Rhodopseudomonas boonkerdii: one gene and its partner. The protein of the gene in region 2 interacts with the protein of the main gene of each other region in a pairwise test. Links are inferred from orthologs where the notes say so. Each region holds a gene or a part of one and is shown on either strand. Other genes may lie near its edges.

Region 1 (7,642 bases), 3.0 Mb from region 2 along the record:
GCCGCACTACGCGGCCGATCATCGCGGTGGCTGCGCTTCGCGCAGCGTCTTCGCAACCGCGTTCACTCGACGCGCTAGGCAAACAGGAGAGCGGATTTGGCTGAACTCGCACGTATCCGAACTCCTCTTCTCGATCTCGCCTATGAACAGAGTGGCCCGAGCGACGGTCTCCCAGCGATCCTTCTGCATGGCTTTCCGTATGACATCCGTAGCTATGACGATGCTGCGGCGCTGATCAACGACGCCGGCTTTCGCACCATCGTGCCCTATCTGCGCGGTTATGGACCAACGCGTTTCCTGTCGAAGGAGACGATCCGCTCCGGACAGCAAGCCGCGCTCGGGCAGGACCTGCTCGATTTCATGGACGCGCTGCGGATCGAAAAAGCGGTCGTCGCGGGCTACGACTGGGGCGGCCGCGCGGCCTGCATCGTCTCGGCGCTATGGCCCGAGCGCGTGCATGGCCTCGTCAGTTGCACCGGCTACAATATCCAGGATCTCACCAACGCCACCCGGCCTTACGAACCGGAACAGGAAGTGCGGCAGTGGTATCAATACTACTTCCACACCGAACGCGGCCGGAACGGCCTGACGCAGAACCACGCCGGTATCAGCAAGCTGCTGTGGAAGATGTGGTCACCCTCCTGGGATTTCGACGATGCGACTTTCGCGCGCTCGGCATCCTCATTCGACAATGAGGATTTCGTCGATGTGGTCGTGCAATCCTACATGCACCGCACCGCCAGTGTGGCCGGCGATCCCGCCTATGATTTTGTCGAGGACCGGCTCGCTGCGCAGCCGAGGATCGATGTGCCGACCATTGTGCTGCATGGAGAAGACGACGGCGTGGGTCCGGTCAAGGCATCGGAGAATCACGGCCGACACTTTACCGGCCATTATGAGCGCCGCGTCATCGCGGGAGCCGGGCACAATGTCCCGCAAGAAAAGCCCCAGGAGTTTGCGGAAGCGGTGATCGAGTTGTGCAGAAGGTAGCGCTCCCTTTTCACCTCTCCCCTACCAGGGAGAGGTGTTCGAGCGCCGCCGCGACACCTGAACATCGCCGCGCATTCCTTTTTTGTCACATCAGATGCACGGCATGCGGCGCGAACAGGCCGATGGCGGTAAAGCCGAGGCCGACGAGACCGAGCGCGCCCGCGACCCAGGCCAGCGCGAGCATGCCTGTAATGATCGTTGCCGAGGCGAGCACGATTCCGATCTGGAAGGCAGCTGAAGCCACTTCGTAGTGATGATAACGCGCCATTGCGAGATCGCGCTCATGCTCCGCATGCTTCGCGCGCGCGGCGAGCTGTTCGGAGCCTTCACCGGTTTCCGGCTCGTTGCGGTAACGTTGCGCCGTCTTGTTCCAGTCATCGATCTGCTTGGCCAGCGCCGCCTTCGCGGCATCGTCGCCCATCAGGCCCAGGCTGAGTTTGGCGTGTTCCGAGGTCGCCTGCACCACGGTACGGCGGACGCTCTTGGCCTGGAAGAAGGCCCACAGATTCGAAGCCTCGACATTCTTGCTGATCGATTCGGTCTGCGCGCCCTTGCCGAGCGTTTCCGAGAACGCCAGAAACAGCGCCAGCAGCGAAATCAGCAGTGCGATCTTCTTGTTCGAGCCGGACGCATGCTCGGCATGCTCCGCGTGCTCCATACTCTCATGCGCGCCCATCAGGTCCCCCATGGCAAAAGCGGCCGAGCTTTGGCCGAACAGATTGTCGCATGCAAGGACAATGTGGCGATGACGGGGGTCGTCGCCAGCAACTCCCGCCTCATGGTCAGGAGGCCCAGCGGTGCAATTGCGCCGCTGACCGCGCCGTCTCGAACCATGAGTTGTGGGCGCGCCGCATCCATCCTTCGAGACGCGGCCTACGGCCGCTCCTCAGAGAGAGTCTGCCTCATCAAGCGATCTGGAGCGCTTTTCGACTGCTTTTGCTCGGAACAATGCCCGTTCAGCTCAGGATCTCGATCCTCCGTCCCTCATCCTGAGGAGCCGCGCAGCGGCGTCTCCCTTGCGAATGGCGTAGCCATTCGCAAGGGATGGCCGAAAAGGCTCCGCGCCAAGCCATCTCATGGTTCGAGACGGCGCTGCGCGCCTCCTCACCTCAGCCTGAACGCAACTGCGTTCAGGCGGGAGGGACAGAGTGTGTCGCGCGCCGTCTGGGCGACCAGCAGCGCCAAACTACTGACTGCATTTCCAGTCAGACTCTCAGGACGAGGGGGAGATTGCTGCGACTACGCCCGCGGATGCGCCGTCTTGTAGACCTCGAAAAGCCGTTCGGTATCGATTCCGGTGTAGATCTGCGTGGTCGAAAGCGAGGCGTGCCCGAGCAGTTCCTGGATGGCACGCAGATCGCCGCCACGGGTCAGCAGGTGGGTGGCGAAAGAATGGCGGAGCGCATGCGGGGTGGCGCTGTCGGGCAGACCGAGAGCCCCGCGCATCCGCTCCATGGTGAGCTGGATGATGCGCGGCGACAGCGGACCGCCGCGAGCGCCCACGAATATCGGGCCATCCGCCGGTAATGGATGGGGACACATGGCTGCGTATTCCGCAATCAACTCCAGCACATTGTGCAGCACCGGCACCATGCGGGTCTTGTTGCCTTTGCCGTTGACGATCAGGACATCGCCCTTGCCGGGGGAGGGCACGTCCCGGCGCTTCAAATCAAGCGCTTCGGAGATGCGCAGGCCAGACCCATAGAGCAGCGCCATGACGGCGGCATCGCGTGCCCAGATCCACGGCTCACGATTCTCCCCCGCCCGCTCGTCGGCGTCGGTGAGGCGCTTGGCGGAGGCCATTTGCAGCGGCTTCGGCAGGCTTTTGCCAATCTTCGGCGCACGTATCGAAGACAGCGCACCGACCGAACCGAGCCCCTCGCGTTCGAGGAAGCGGGCGAACGAGCGCAATCCCGCCAGCGCCCGCATCAGCGAGCGCCCGGCGATGTCATCACCGCGCCGCGCTGCCATGAAGGCGCGGACGTCATTGGCCGCAAGCTTCGCAAATCGCGTCAGCGTCACCTGCCCGCCCCAGTGATCGGCGAGAAACAGCATGAACTGACGGACGTCGCGCGCATAGGCCTCGAGCGTCTTCGGCGACAGCCGCCGCTCGGCACGCAGATGCGACAGCCAGCGCGTCATCTGCAGCGAGACATCCGCATCGGCGCAAATCAGCTCAATGGCCGGCTGTTTCGACTCGGCAGGCTGGTTCTTTGCGGCTTTGGCCATGGGCGATCCACTGAATGAGGCAGCGATTATCCCGTCCGCGGGTTTCGCATTGGTGAACCGCTGGCCTCGCGGCAGCATGACGCCTAAATTGGACGTTCCGTTGTTCGACGATTTTGCCCTCGCGAGTTCCGATCCGCCCATGAGTTCAGCTCCACGCCCCCCCTCCTCGTCGGGGATCGTCGATGTGCTGGTGCCGGTGGCGCTGGATCAGGCCTATTCCTACAGGGTGCCGCGCGGGCTGGACCTGCAGCCGGGCGACGTCGTTACCGTGCCGCTCGGCGCCCGCGAGGTGATCGGCGTGGTCTGGGCGGAAAACACCAATCCCGATCCGCGCCTGCACAATCGGCTCAAGGACGTCGGCGAAAAACTCGACGTCCCCTCATTGCGGCAGGAATTGCGGCAGCTGGTCGACTGGGTCGCGAATTACACACTGTCCGCCCGCGGCATGGTGATGCGCATGACCCTGCGCATGGGCGAACATCTCGGCCCCGAGCGCATGAAGCTCGGTGTCCGCCTCGTCGGAGAGGCGCCGAAGCGCATGACCTCGGCACGCGTCCGCGTGATCGAAATTCTGCGCGACGGATTGCTGCATGGCAAATCCGATGCAGCACGCGAGGCCGGCGTCAGCGCCGGTGTGATCGACGGACTGGTGGATGAAGGCACGCTGGCCGTCGAGGTCATGCCGCCGCCGTTGCCGCCACCGCCGCCCGATCCATCCTTCGTCGAACCGGATTTTTCGCCCGATCAAGCTGTGGCGGCCGAAGCGATCCGCAAGCTCGCCTCGACAGGCGCGTTTCAGGCGGCGCTCCTCGACGGGGTCACCGGCTCCGGCAAAACCGAAGTTTATTTCGAAGCGGTGGCCGAGATCATCAAGCGCGGCGAACAGGTCCTGATCCTGATGCCGGAAATCGCCCTGACCGGACAATTTCTCGACCGCTTCGCCAGACGCTTTGGCGTGCGGCCGATGGAGTGGCATTCCGAGCTGACGCCGCGCACCCGCGCGCGCAACTGGGCTGCGATCGCCAATGGCGATGCACATGTCGTGGTCGGCGCACGCTCGGCGCTCTTCCTGCCCTATGCGAAGCTCGGCCTCATCATCATCGATGAAGAACACGATCAGGCCTACAAGCAGGATGAAGGCGCGCATTATCACGCCCGCGACATGGCCGTCGTCCGCGCTTCCATCGCCGGGATTCCGATCGTGCTGGCGTCAGCCACGCCCTCCGTCGAATCGGAAGTGAATGCGCGCAAGGGCCGCTATCAGCGCATCGCGCTGCCGTCGCGGTTCGGCGGCCAGCACATGCCACAGATCGAAGCTATCGATTTGCGCCGCGAAGGCCCGTCGCGCGGACGCTTCATCGCACCGCGGCTGGCCGAGAAAATCGTGCATGCGATCGAGCGTAAGGAACAGGCATTGCTGTTTCTCAACCGCCGTGGCTATGCACCTCTCACACTGTGCCGCAGCTGCGGTCATCGCTTCGCCTGCACCATTTGCGACGCCTGGCTGGTCGATCACCGTTTCCGAAAGCGCCTTGTGTGCCATCATTGCGGTTACTCGGAACCGCGACCGCATCAGTGCCCGCATTGCGGCGCCGAGGAATCGCTGGCGGCCATCGGCCCCGGTGTCGAGCGCCTGCAGGAAGAGGCGGCCGACCTGTTTCCCGGCGCACGCACCATGGTGCTGTCGAGCGATCTCATCACCTCGGTGGAATCGATGCGTGCCGAACTTGCCGAGATCGCGGAAGGCCGCGTCGACGTCATCATTGGCACCCAGCTGGTCGCCAAGGGACATAATTTTCCGCGCCTCAACCTAGTCGGTGTGATCGATGCAGATCTGGGCCTCGGCAATGGCGATCCGCGCGCGGCGGAGCGCACCTTCCAGATGCTCAATCAGGTGATCGGCCGGGCCGGCCGCGAGCAGGGCCGCGGCGTCGGCTATCTGCAGACTCATCAACCCGAGCATCCCGTCATGAAGGCGCTGGTCGCGAACGACCGCGAGGCGTTCTACGACAACGAGATCGAATCGCGCGAGCGCGCCGGCTATCCGCCGTTCGGCCGGCTGGCGGCGATGATCATTTCGGGTGGCGACCGGCCGACGGCGGAAGGTTTTGCACGAAAACTCGCGGCCTGTGCGCCGGTCGACGAGCGCATCCTCGTGCTCGGCCCGGCCGAGGCTCCGCTGGCCGTGATCAAGGGGCGATATCGGTTCCGGCTCCTGGTGAAGTCAGCCCGAAACGTCGATCTCTCGCGCTACTTGCGGGATTGGCTTGCCCATGCGCCCAAAACAGCGGGCAATCTCAAGCTCGAGGTCGACGTCGATCCACAGAGCTTCCTGTAGCCACGGGTGGCGTGCCGCCATGCTATGGTCTGCCGATTGATTCGGGAGACCCTTGGCCGTGTCGGCGGACGATCTGAGCGCCCCGCTGGGACAGAAACCTGCGCAAGTTAAGCGCCGGTTCCGGCTGCCCTTTACCGGCACCCAGGCCGCTGCAACGGCACTCGGCCTGCTGATGGTCGGCTTTGCCGGCGTCGCTGTCTTCCACAAGGATCCGATGGGTGGCGAGCCGGTCGCACGCGTTGCCATCAAGGCCCCCGAAACGGCACCCCAGAAGCCACCGAGCCCCCCGCCGGTCGATGTAAAGCATGGCATGCCGGATGTCGCCAGGATCGATGCGCCGGGCCAGAAGACGATCACCATCATCGATGGCTCCAGCGGCGCCCGGCAGAACGTGGTGGTCGCCACCGACGGGTCGGAAGGCGCAGCGCCCGACGCAGCGCCCGTCATGACCGGCATCGACCAGAAGCTGCTTGAACAATCCCGCTATGGCATGGTGCCCATTGCGGTGGGCGGCCTGAAGCCGGTCAATGTCTATGCCGCCGGCTCCGAGGCCGAGCGCACCAAGGCGATACGGACGCCGAGCATCGCCATCGTGATCGGCGGCCTCGGTGTCGGCGCCGCCAAGACCATCGAGGCCATCACCAAACTGCCGCCGGCCGTCACGCTCGCCTTCACGCCTTATGGCTCCGATCCCAGCAAGCTGGTCGAGCGCGCCCGCGCACAGCGCCACGAGATCCTGCTGCAGTTGCCGCTCGAACCATTTGACTATCCCGACAACGACCCCGGCCCGCAGACGCTGCTGGCATCCGCGACGCCCGAGCAGAACATCGACCGCATGATGTGGCATATGAGCCGCTTCCAGGGCTATGTCGGTATCGGCAACTTCATGGGCGCCCGCTTTATCGCCACCGACGCGGCCATGCAGGCGGTCGCGAAGGAGGCCAACAAGCGCGGTCTGGCACTGTTTGACGACGGATCGTCGTCGCGCAGCGTGGCGCCGGCCGCGGCCGAAGCATTGGGCATGCCGTTTGCGCGCGCCGATCTGACCATCGACGCCGCGCCGAATTCGGCCGAAATCGACAAGGCACTGGCGAAGCTGGAAGGTCTCGCAAAAGAACGGGGTCTCGCCGTCGGCGCGGCGTCCTCTTTGCCAATTTCAATCGAGAAGATAAGCACTTGGGCGAAAGCCCTGGAATCGCGGGGGATCATGCTGGTGCCATTGACAACCGCGATGCTGAAATCAAAATCTAGCTAGCGTTGGAGTTGGAGGCCTGCGGTTCGGACAGAGCGCGACACGGCCTCAGGGGGACGCATGGCGGCCGGCCCGGCCAGGAAGCAATGGAATGACGCGATACGAAGATCTGCCTTACCGAACCTGTGTCGGCGTCATGCTGCTCAACCCTCAGGGGCGCGTTTTCATCGGCCGCCGCGCGGGCGGTATCGAGCATGTGGACGACACCCATGTCTGGCAGATGCCGCAGGGTGGCGTCGATCCCGGCGAGGACACCTGGGAAGCCGCCAAGCGCGAGCTCTATGAGGAGACCAGCGTCAGATCCGTCGAGAAACTTGGCGAGGTGCCGGACTGGCTGATCTATGACATTCCGCGCACCGTCGCCGGTCGGGCCTGGAAGGGTCGCTATCGCGGCCAGCGGCAGCGCTGGTTCGCGCTCCGCTTCACCGGCAACGAGAGCGAGATCAATGTCGTGCAGCCGCCGCACGGCCACAAGGCCGAGTTCGTCAGCTGGCGCTGGGAGCCGATGAAAAACCTTCCGGAATTGATCGTGCCGTTCAAGCGGCCAGTCTATGAACGCGTGGTGAAGGAATTCGCCGGCCTCGCCGGCGATTGATGCTGTGACGACCGACTCCCGTCCCTATCGGCCCAATGTGGGCATCGCGCTGTTCAACGCTGGCGGCGAAGTTCTGATCGGCCGCCGGTTCAAGGATGACGGGCCGGAGATCGTCCTGCCCGGCCTCGAATGGCAGATGCCGCAAGGCGGTGTCGACCCGGACGAGGATTTTCGTGTCGCCGCGATGCGTGAATTGTGGGAGGAGACCGGGGTCTCGCACGCCGATTATCTCGGCGAA
Region 2 (8,209 bases):
CACCGACATGGCGACGATGCCTTTGCCGCCGCGGCCGGTGGTGCGATATTCGTAGCTCGAAGTGCGCTTGCCATAGCCGTTGATGGAAACGGTGAGCACCACCTGTTCCGCAGCGCCGAGTTCCGCATAGCGCTCCTGCGACAGCTGAACGGCACCGGACGTCTCTTCGCCCTCGGCCTCGACAGCCGACTCGTCGGCCACAGCTTCGCCCGCCACCGCGCGGCGCATTTTCAGATAGGCCGAACGCTCGTCCGAGGTCGTCTCCACATGGCGCAGGATCGACAGCGAGATCACCTTGTCGCCTTCGGCCAGCGCAATGCCGCGTACGCCCATGGAGCTGCGGCCCTGGAACACGCGAACATCGGTGACCGGGAAGCGGATGCACTGGCCGCCGCCAGCGGTCAGCAGCACGTCGTCATGCTCGGTGGCGATCTGCACGTCGACGATGCTCTCGCCCTCGTCCAGCTTCATGGCGATGATGCCGGAGCGGCGGACATCGACGAAGTCCGATAGCTTGTTGCGCCGGACATTACCGCCGGTGGTGGCGAACATCACGTCGAGCGTATCCCAGGTGCTCTCGTCCTCGGGCAGCGGCATGATGGTGGTGATGCGCTCGCCCTGCTCCAGCGGCAGGATGTTGATCATCGCCTTGCCGCGACCGTTCGGCGGCGCGATCGGCAGGCGCCAGACCTTCTCCTTGTAGACCTGGCCGCGCGACGAGAAGAACAACACTGGCGTATGCGTGGAGGCCACGAATAGGCGCGAGACAAAATCCTCGTCACGCGTCGCCATACCGGAGCGGCCCTTACCGCCGCGGCGCTGCGCCCGATAGGTCGAGAGCGGCACGCGCTTCACATAGCCATGATGCGACACCGTCACCACCATGTCCTCGCGCTGGATCAGGTCCTCGTCCTCGACCTCGCCTTCCTGCTCGACGATCTCCGTCTTGCGCGGCGTGGCGAACTCCGCCTTCACGGCACCGAGTTCGTCCTTGACGATGCCCTGCACGCGCGCACGCGAACGCAGGATGTCGAGATAGTCGGCGATCTCGATGGCGAGTTTATCAAGTTCGTCAGAGATTTCCTCGCGACCGAGCGCCGTGAGGCGTGCAAGGCGGAGCTCGAGAATGGCCTTGGCCTGTTCGAAGGACAAACGCGCGGTACCGTCCGGATTGATGCGGTGACGCGGATCGTCGATCAGCGTAATCATCGCCTCGACATCCTTCGCCGGCCAGTCGCGCGACATCAGGGTCTCACGCGCCGTGTTCGGGTCGGGTGAATAACGGATCACACGGATGATCTCGTCGATATTGGCGACGGCGATGGCGAGGCCGACCAAGATATGCGCCCGGTCGCGCGCCTTGTTGAGGAGGAATTTCGTACGCCGCGTAACGACCTGCTCGCGGAAGCCGACGAAGATCGTCAGCAGGTCCTTCAGATTGAAGACCTGCGGGCGACCGCCATCCAGCGCCACCATGTTGGCACCGAAATTGGTCTGCAGCGGCGTGAACTTGTAAAGCTGGTTGAGCACGATGTCCGGCACGGCGTCGCGTTTCAGCTCGACGACTACGCGATAGCCGTCACGGTCGGATTCATCGCGCAGATCCGAGATGCCATCGATCTTCTTCTCGCGCACGAGTTCGGCGATGCGCTCGACCATGGTGGCCTTGTTCACCTGATACGGCACTTCGGAAATGATGATCGCCTCGCGATCCTTGCGGATCGGCTCGATCGAGACTTTGCCGCGCATCACAATGGAGCCACGGCCGGTGTGGTAGGCGGTGCGGATACCGGCGCGACCGAGAATGATGCCGCCGGTCGGGAAGTCCGGGCCCGGAATGATCTTGTTGAGATCGTCGATGGAGAGCGAGGGATCGTCGATCAACGCCACGCAAGCATCGATACATTCGCCGAGATTGTGCGGCGGAATGTTGGTCGCCATGCCAACAGCGATGCCACCGCCGCCATTGACCAGAAGGTTCGGGAATTTCGCGGGAAGAACCTTCGGCTCTTTTTCCGACGAGTCGTAGTTGTCCTGATAGTCGACGGTGTCCTTGTCGATATCGTCGAGCAGCGTCTGCGCGATCTTGGTGAGGCGCGATTCCGTGTAGCGCATCGCGGCCGGCTGATCGCCGTCGATGGAGCCGAAATTGCCCTGGCCGTCGATCAGCGGCACGCGCATGGAAAAGTCCTGCGCCATGCGCACCAGCGCGTCATAGACCGATTGGTCGCCATGCGGATGATACTTACCGATGACGTCGCCGACGGTGCGCGCCGACTTGCGGAACGGCTTGTTGTATTCGAAGCCGTTCTCGTACATCGCATAGAGGATGCGCCGATGCACCGGCTTGAGGCCGTCGCGGGCGTCGGGCAGCGCGCGCGCCACGATCACGCTCATGGCGTAATCGAGATACGAACGCTTCATCTCGTCGAGGATGGATACGGGACGGATATCCGAGGGAACCGGCGGCTCCCCAGGCTTCTGGTCTTCGTTGTCGGACAAGGTTGTTTCCGGTCAGATTCGGGTGCGACTCATATAGCGTAAAGCACGCGCGTAGGCCACCCCGACAACCTCCGAGGCAAGTGATTTTCGACCTTATCTTTCAATCAGTTACGGCGCTCGCAAGGAAGAAACGGCAAGATTGGTGGAAGCCGTACAAATCGCGTGAGAAACGGCGGGATCCTGCAGCAATCTTGCGGCCGTACAGCGGCGGGCCAGAGGCAAGCACCGGCTCACGGATCATGCCGCTTGGGGGCAGACGACGGGCTCGCGGACACGTCACTTCGCAATCTTCGAGACTCGCAAGCACGCACTAGTGAAAGAAACGCAGAAAACAACCATTGATTTATGGGCGGCATCATAGTATGCGGCCATCATGAATATGTTTGTGCGCATCTCCAATCGCAAATCGATGACCCGCCTTTGCTGGGCCATGGAAGGAGTCATGCGCTAGGACGTTCAAAGCCGCTATCTTCTTCGACAGGCCCCGCCGGCATCGGACGGGGCTTTTGTTTTGGCCTCGCCTGCCGTGCGCAACAGCAGGAGTGACCGATGCCAATCCAATTCACACCGCCAGCAACCGGGACCGGCGATGCCGCCGCACCATCGGCGCTGCGGGCCGCCGCTTTCTTGAAGCCGTGCTGGCACTGGTTTCAGGAGCAGTGCCGATGCCGCGAGCCAGGCATCTCGCTGCATGATCTCAGCGAAAGAGAACTGATAGATATCGGCATGACGCGCGCGGAGATCGACCACATCACCGCGCATCGTCGCCTCGATCGGCTTCGCGATGGCATGGCATATCCTTGGATGTGCTGAAGCACCGAAGCCTAATTAGCGGCCGGCGAACACCACCGTGTGCATGACGCGCCCCGGCACCATCGTGAACAAGCCGGCGATCACCAGCGCGCCGATGAAGATCGACACCATCGTGATGGCATGCGCGCGCACGCGGTGCCGGCGCGCGTGAAGGACGCCGACCACCAGCATGATCGGCGTAAGGATCGAGAGCAGATGGATCGGGCTCCAGTCACGCCACAGCCGATAGCTATCGCCATGAATCCAGAACGAGCTGATCGCCGTAATGGCCAGCAATAGCACCCATAGCCAGCCCATCACCCGATGCGACAACGTGCCCTTGGGGGCAGCGAGTTGAACGACGCCAAGCGCAAATCCTGCCATGGCTGCGAAGGCATGCAACGGGATCGGCGCGGCGGCATCGAGCAGAGGCTGGAGCGACATGTGATCACGGATCCAAGAGAATGATGCAAGCAATTCTCGCACAAATCTTTCCAATGTAAAGATATCGCGCTCATCCACATTGCGGCAGCCATCGCGCCCATTCATCCACCCGAAAAGAAAACGCGCCGCGAGCAATCGCTCGCAGCGCGCCGAGGTGTCGTTAGCAATGCGGTGGATCAGAACGGGATGTCGTCATCCATATCGCTGCGACCGCCGGCCGGCGCGGCGGCCACGCGGCGCGGCGGCGGGCTGGACTGGCCGCCGCCAAAACTGTCGCCCATGTCGTCGCCGCCATAGCCGCCACCACCGCCCGAGCCCCCGCCGCGGCCGTCGAGCATGGTCAGCGTCGCGTTGAACCCCTGCAGCACGACTTCGGTCGTGTATTTTTCAGCACCGGACTGGTCGGTCCATTTGCGGGTCTGCAACGCGCCCTCGATGTAAACCTTGGCGCCCTTCTTCAGATACTGCTCCGCCACCTTGGCGAGCCCCTCGCTGAAGATGACCACGCGATGCCATTCGGTTTTCTCCTTGCGCTCGCCGGTTGCCTTGTCGCGCCAGGTATCCGAGGTCGCCACCGTGAGATTGACCACCGGATTGCCGTTCTGCATGCGGCGGACCTCGGGATCCTTGCCGAGATTGCCGACCAAAATCACCTTGTTGACGCTACCCGCCATGCCACTCTCCTAACTCTCGAATCTGAATTGCTGATCGGATGCCGACGTCCAAGCCCGGCACCAAAGTGCCGGCTGTGCGCAACCGTGCCGATATCGACCCTATACGGTCCGTCCCCGCGGGACGTCCCCGCACCGCGGGTTATCCACCACGACGTCACTCTAGTATGTTCCCTTAATGTTCTCAAGCAGCAGAATTCGCGCGACGGTATCGTGGCAGCGCGGGGCAGACGGCCCCGTGAACTCCAGCGCACCCGATTCGTACAACCGGCCTAGGCAACTGTTTCCGCTTACCTTTTACTTACGTCCAATCCAAGGACAACGTATGCGAGTGTGGCTTTTAAGTGACTGCATTTTGACGGGACTCGCCTATAGTCCAACCAGGGATTGAATTCGGCGTTCACGCCGGGGGAATGGTTTCGCTGCGAAACCGCACTGGGGAGACTTCAGATGAAGAAGATTTTGCTTGCTTCGGCTGCCCTCGTTGTTCTCGGCGCTTCTGCGGCTTCCGCCGCTGATCTGGCTGCCCGCCCCTATACCAAAGCTCCGCCGATGCCGGTCGCCGTCGCCTACAACTGGTCCGGCTTCTACGCCGGTGTCATGGGCGGCTATGGCTGGTCCGACCGTTACCGCATCGATGGCTTCGCGTTCACCACCAATGACATCAAGGGTGGCTTCGGCGGCGGCACCATCGGCTACAACTGGGCGATCCCGGGCGGCAACTGGCTGTGGGGTCTCGAAGTCGATGCCGCGGCATCGGACATGAAGTACAGCGACACCATTCTCGGCATCGTCACCGTCGAGGACAAGATCCGCTCGTTCGGCAGCGTCACGGGACGTCTCGGCGTCACCGCCGGCGCGGCGCTGTTCTACGCCAAGGGCGGTTACGCATGGGCTGACAACCGCATTTCCATCGCCATCCCCGGCGCTTCCGCCTCGCAGAGCAAGGTTCACTCGGGCTGGACCGTGGGCGCCGGCGTCGAATACATGTTCGCACCGAGCTGGTCGCTCAAGGGTGAATATATGTATGCCGATTACGGCAACGCCGCCTATGGCGACCCGAATGTCGGCTTCACCAATGTGGGCCTGACCACACACACTGTGAAGGGCGGTATCAATTACCACTTCAACTGGGGCGGCCCGGTCATCGCCAAGTACTGAGCTTCGAAAAACAAGTCTTCGAAAGGCCGGCAGCAATGCCGGCCTTTTTCTTTGCCCGCTATTTGCCCGCGCCCTTTCCGAAAGCAGGTCTCCTCTGCACCCCCACGGCCAACAAAGTGCTGGAGACCGCGCGAGAGCACTGGAAATCCCTCCCCGTTCTTCCTATGTTCCGGACACACTCAATTCGGCGTTGATCCCGGTGCCCCGGCGAGACGCGCCCGCATGTGGCGCGCACGGCGTGCCGGGGAATGCATTGCGATGGATGAAGTCATCAAGGCGAGGCGGCAACAGGCTGCAGCGAACATGCGCAGCATCACCATCCGCGGCGCCCGCGAGCACAATCTCAAGAACATCGACCTGACGATCCCGCGCGACAAGCTGGTGGTGTTCACCGGCCTGTCCGGCTCTGGAAAATCGTCTCTCGCCTTCGACACCATCTATGCCGAGGGCCAGCGCCGTTACGTGGAGTCGCTGTCGGCCTATGCCCGGCAGTTCCTGGAGATGATGCAGAAGCCGGATGTCGACCAGATCGACGGCCTGTCCCCCGCCATCTCCATCGAGCAGAAAACCACCTCTAAGAATCCGCGCTCGACCGTCGGCACCGTCACCGAGATCTACGACTATATGCGCCTGCTGTGGGCGCGCGTCGGCATTCCCTATTCACCGGCGACGGGCCTGCCGATCGAAAGCCAGACCGTCTCCATGATGGTGGACCGCGTGCTGGCGATGCCGGAAGGCACGCGGCTCTACCTGCTGGCGCCGGTGGTGCGCGGCCGCAAGGGCGAGTATCGCAAGGAATTTGCGGACTATCTCAAGAAGGGTTTTCAGCGCGTGAAGGTGGACGGCACCTTCCACGAACTCGCGGAAGCACCGACCCTCGATAAGAAGTTTCCGCACGACATCGACGTGGTGGTCGATCGCATCGTGGTGCGCCCGGATATCGGCCAGCGCCTCGCCGAAAGTTTTGAAACAGCTCTGAAGCTCGCCGATGGCCTCGCCGTCATCGAATATGCGGATGCGCCCGCTGCTGCCGCCGAGGACACCGGCAAGAAGAAGGTCGCCAAGATTCACGACAAGACCGGCGCCGAGCGTATCCTGTTCTCGGAGAAGTTCGCCTGCCCGGTCTCCGGCTTCACCATTCCGGAAGTCGAGCCCCGTCTGTTCTCGTTCAACAACCCCTATGGCGCCTGCCCCAAATGCGGCGGCCTCGGCGTCGAGCAGACCATCGACGCCGATCTCGTCATTCCCGACAAGGAGCTGACGCTGCGCAAGGGCGCCATCGCGCCCTGGGCAAAATCGTCATCGCCTTATTATCTGCAGACACTCACCGCGCTCGGCAAGCACTACAAGTTCACGCTCGACACCAAATGGAAGGACCTGCCGAAGAAGACGCAGAACGTCCTGCTGCACGGCTCCGGCGACGACGAGATCAAGTTCTCCTATGAGGACGGGGTTCGCTCCTACGACACCAAGAAACCGTTCGAGGGCGTGGTCACCAATATCGACCGCCGTTTCCGCGAGACCGAAAGCGAATGGGCGCGCGAAGAACTCGGCAAGTATTTTTCCGACGTCCCTTGCGATGCCTGCGAGGGCTATCGCCTGAAGCCGGAAGCGCTCAGCGTGAAGATCGGCGGGATGCACATCGGCAACATCTCCGAACTTTCCGTGCGCAAGGCCGGAGACTGGTTCGAGACCGTGCCGGGCATGCTCAACAAGCAGCAGAACGAGATCGCCGTTCGTATCCTCAAGGAAATCCGCGAACGCCTCTCCTTCCTGCTCGATGTCGGCCTCAACTATCTCACGCTGTCGCGATCCTCGGGCACGCTGTCCGGCGGCGAGAGCCAGCGCATCCGCCTCGCCTCGCAGATCGGCTCCGGTCTCACCGGCGTGCTCTATGTGCTGGACGAACCCTCCATCGGCCTGCATCAGCGCGACAATGCGCGGCTGCTCGACACGCTGCGCCGACTGCGCGATCTCGGCAACACCGTGATCGTTGTCGAGCATGACGAGGACGCCGTCATCGCTGCCGACTATGTCGTCGATGTCGGCCCCGGCGCCGGCACCCATGGCGGCAACATCGTCGCCCAGGGCACGCCCCAGGAGGTGATGAAGAATCCAAAGTCGCTCACCGGCAAATACCTCACCGGCGAGATGTCCGTGCCGGTGCCTGAACGGCGTCCGCCGAACCATCGCCGCACCATCAAGGTGATCAATGCGCGCGGCAACAATCTGAAGAACGTCTCGGCGGAGCTGCCGCTCGGCCTGTTCACCGCCATCACCGGCGTCTCCGGCGGCGGCAAGTCCACGCTGCTGATCGACACGCTCTACAAGGCGATCGCGCGAAAACTCAACGGCGCAAGCGAAGGTGCTGCGCCGCATGACCGTATCGAGGGTCTCGAACATATCGACAAGATCATCGAGATCGACCAGTCGCCCATCGGCCGCACGCCGCGCTCGAATCCGGCGACCTATACCGGCGCCTTCACGCCGATCCGCGAATGGTTCGCCGGCCTGCCGGAATCCAAGGCGCGCGGCTACGAAGCCGGCCGCTTCTCCTTCAACGTCAAGGGCGGCCGCTGCGAGGCCTGCCAGGGCGACGGCGTCATCAAGATCGAGATGCACTTCCTGCCCGACGTCTA

The links. The genes of interacting proteins can lie anywhere in the genome.
Region 1: the proteins of E0H22_RS14885 (region 2) and E0H22_RS00945 interact in binary tests that used the Escherichia coli proteins (3 or more experiments, as listed by UniProt). The link is inferred for Rhodopseudomonas boonkerdii from one-to-one orthologs.

What each region holds. Positions count from the first base shown.
Region 1 is NZ_CP036537.1:204,105-211,746, forward strand. The notes cover bases 3,040-5,957. They hold E0H22_RS00945 (primosomal protein N'), read left to right. Parts: upstream 3,040-3,358; coding sequence 3,359-5,557; downstream 5,558-5,957. Other genes in these bases: E0H22_RS00940 (tyrosine recombinase XerC), read right to left, coding at 3,040-3,219; E0H22_RS00950 (divergent polysaccharide deacetylase family protein), read left to right, coding at 5,610-5,957. Outside these bases: E0H22_RS00925 (hypothetical protein), read left to right, coding at 1-78; E0H22_RS00930 (alpha/beta fold hydrolase), read left to right, coding at 97-990; E0H22_RS00935 (DUF4337 domain-containing protein), read right to left, coding at 1,076-1,666; more of E0H22_RS00940, read right to left, coding at 2,230-3,039; more of E0H22_RS00950, read left to right, coding at 5,958-6,812; E0H22_RS00955 (RNA pyrophosphohydrolase), read left to right, coding at 6,901-7,404; E0H22_RS00960 (RNA pyrophosphohydrolase), read left to right, coding at 7,409-7,642.
Region 2 is NZ_CP036537.1:3,253,199-3,261,407, forward strand. What follows is about bases 2,664-5,370. They hold E0H22_RS14885 (single-stranded DNA-binding protein), read right to left. Parts: upstream 4,413-5,370; coding sequence 3,915-4,412; downstream 2,664-3,914. Other genes in these bases: E0H22_RS14875 (DUF1127 domain-containing protein), read left to right, coding at 3,052-3,315; E0H22_RS14880 (DUF2306 domain-containing protein), read right to left, coding at 3,331-3,738; E0H22_RS14890 (outer membrane protein), read left to right, coding at 4,860-5,370. In the rest of the region: gyrA (DNA gyrase subunit A), read right to left, coding at 1-2,502; more of E0H22_RS14890, read left to right, coding at 5,371-5,570; excinuclease ABC subunit UvrA, read left to right, coding at 5,829-8,209. UniProt on the Escherichia coli protein: Plays an important role in DNA replication, recombination and repair. Binds to ssDNA and to an array of partner proteins to recruit them to their sites of action during DNA metabolism. Acts as a sliding platform that migrates on DNA via reptation.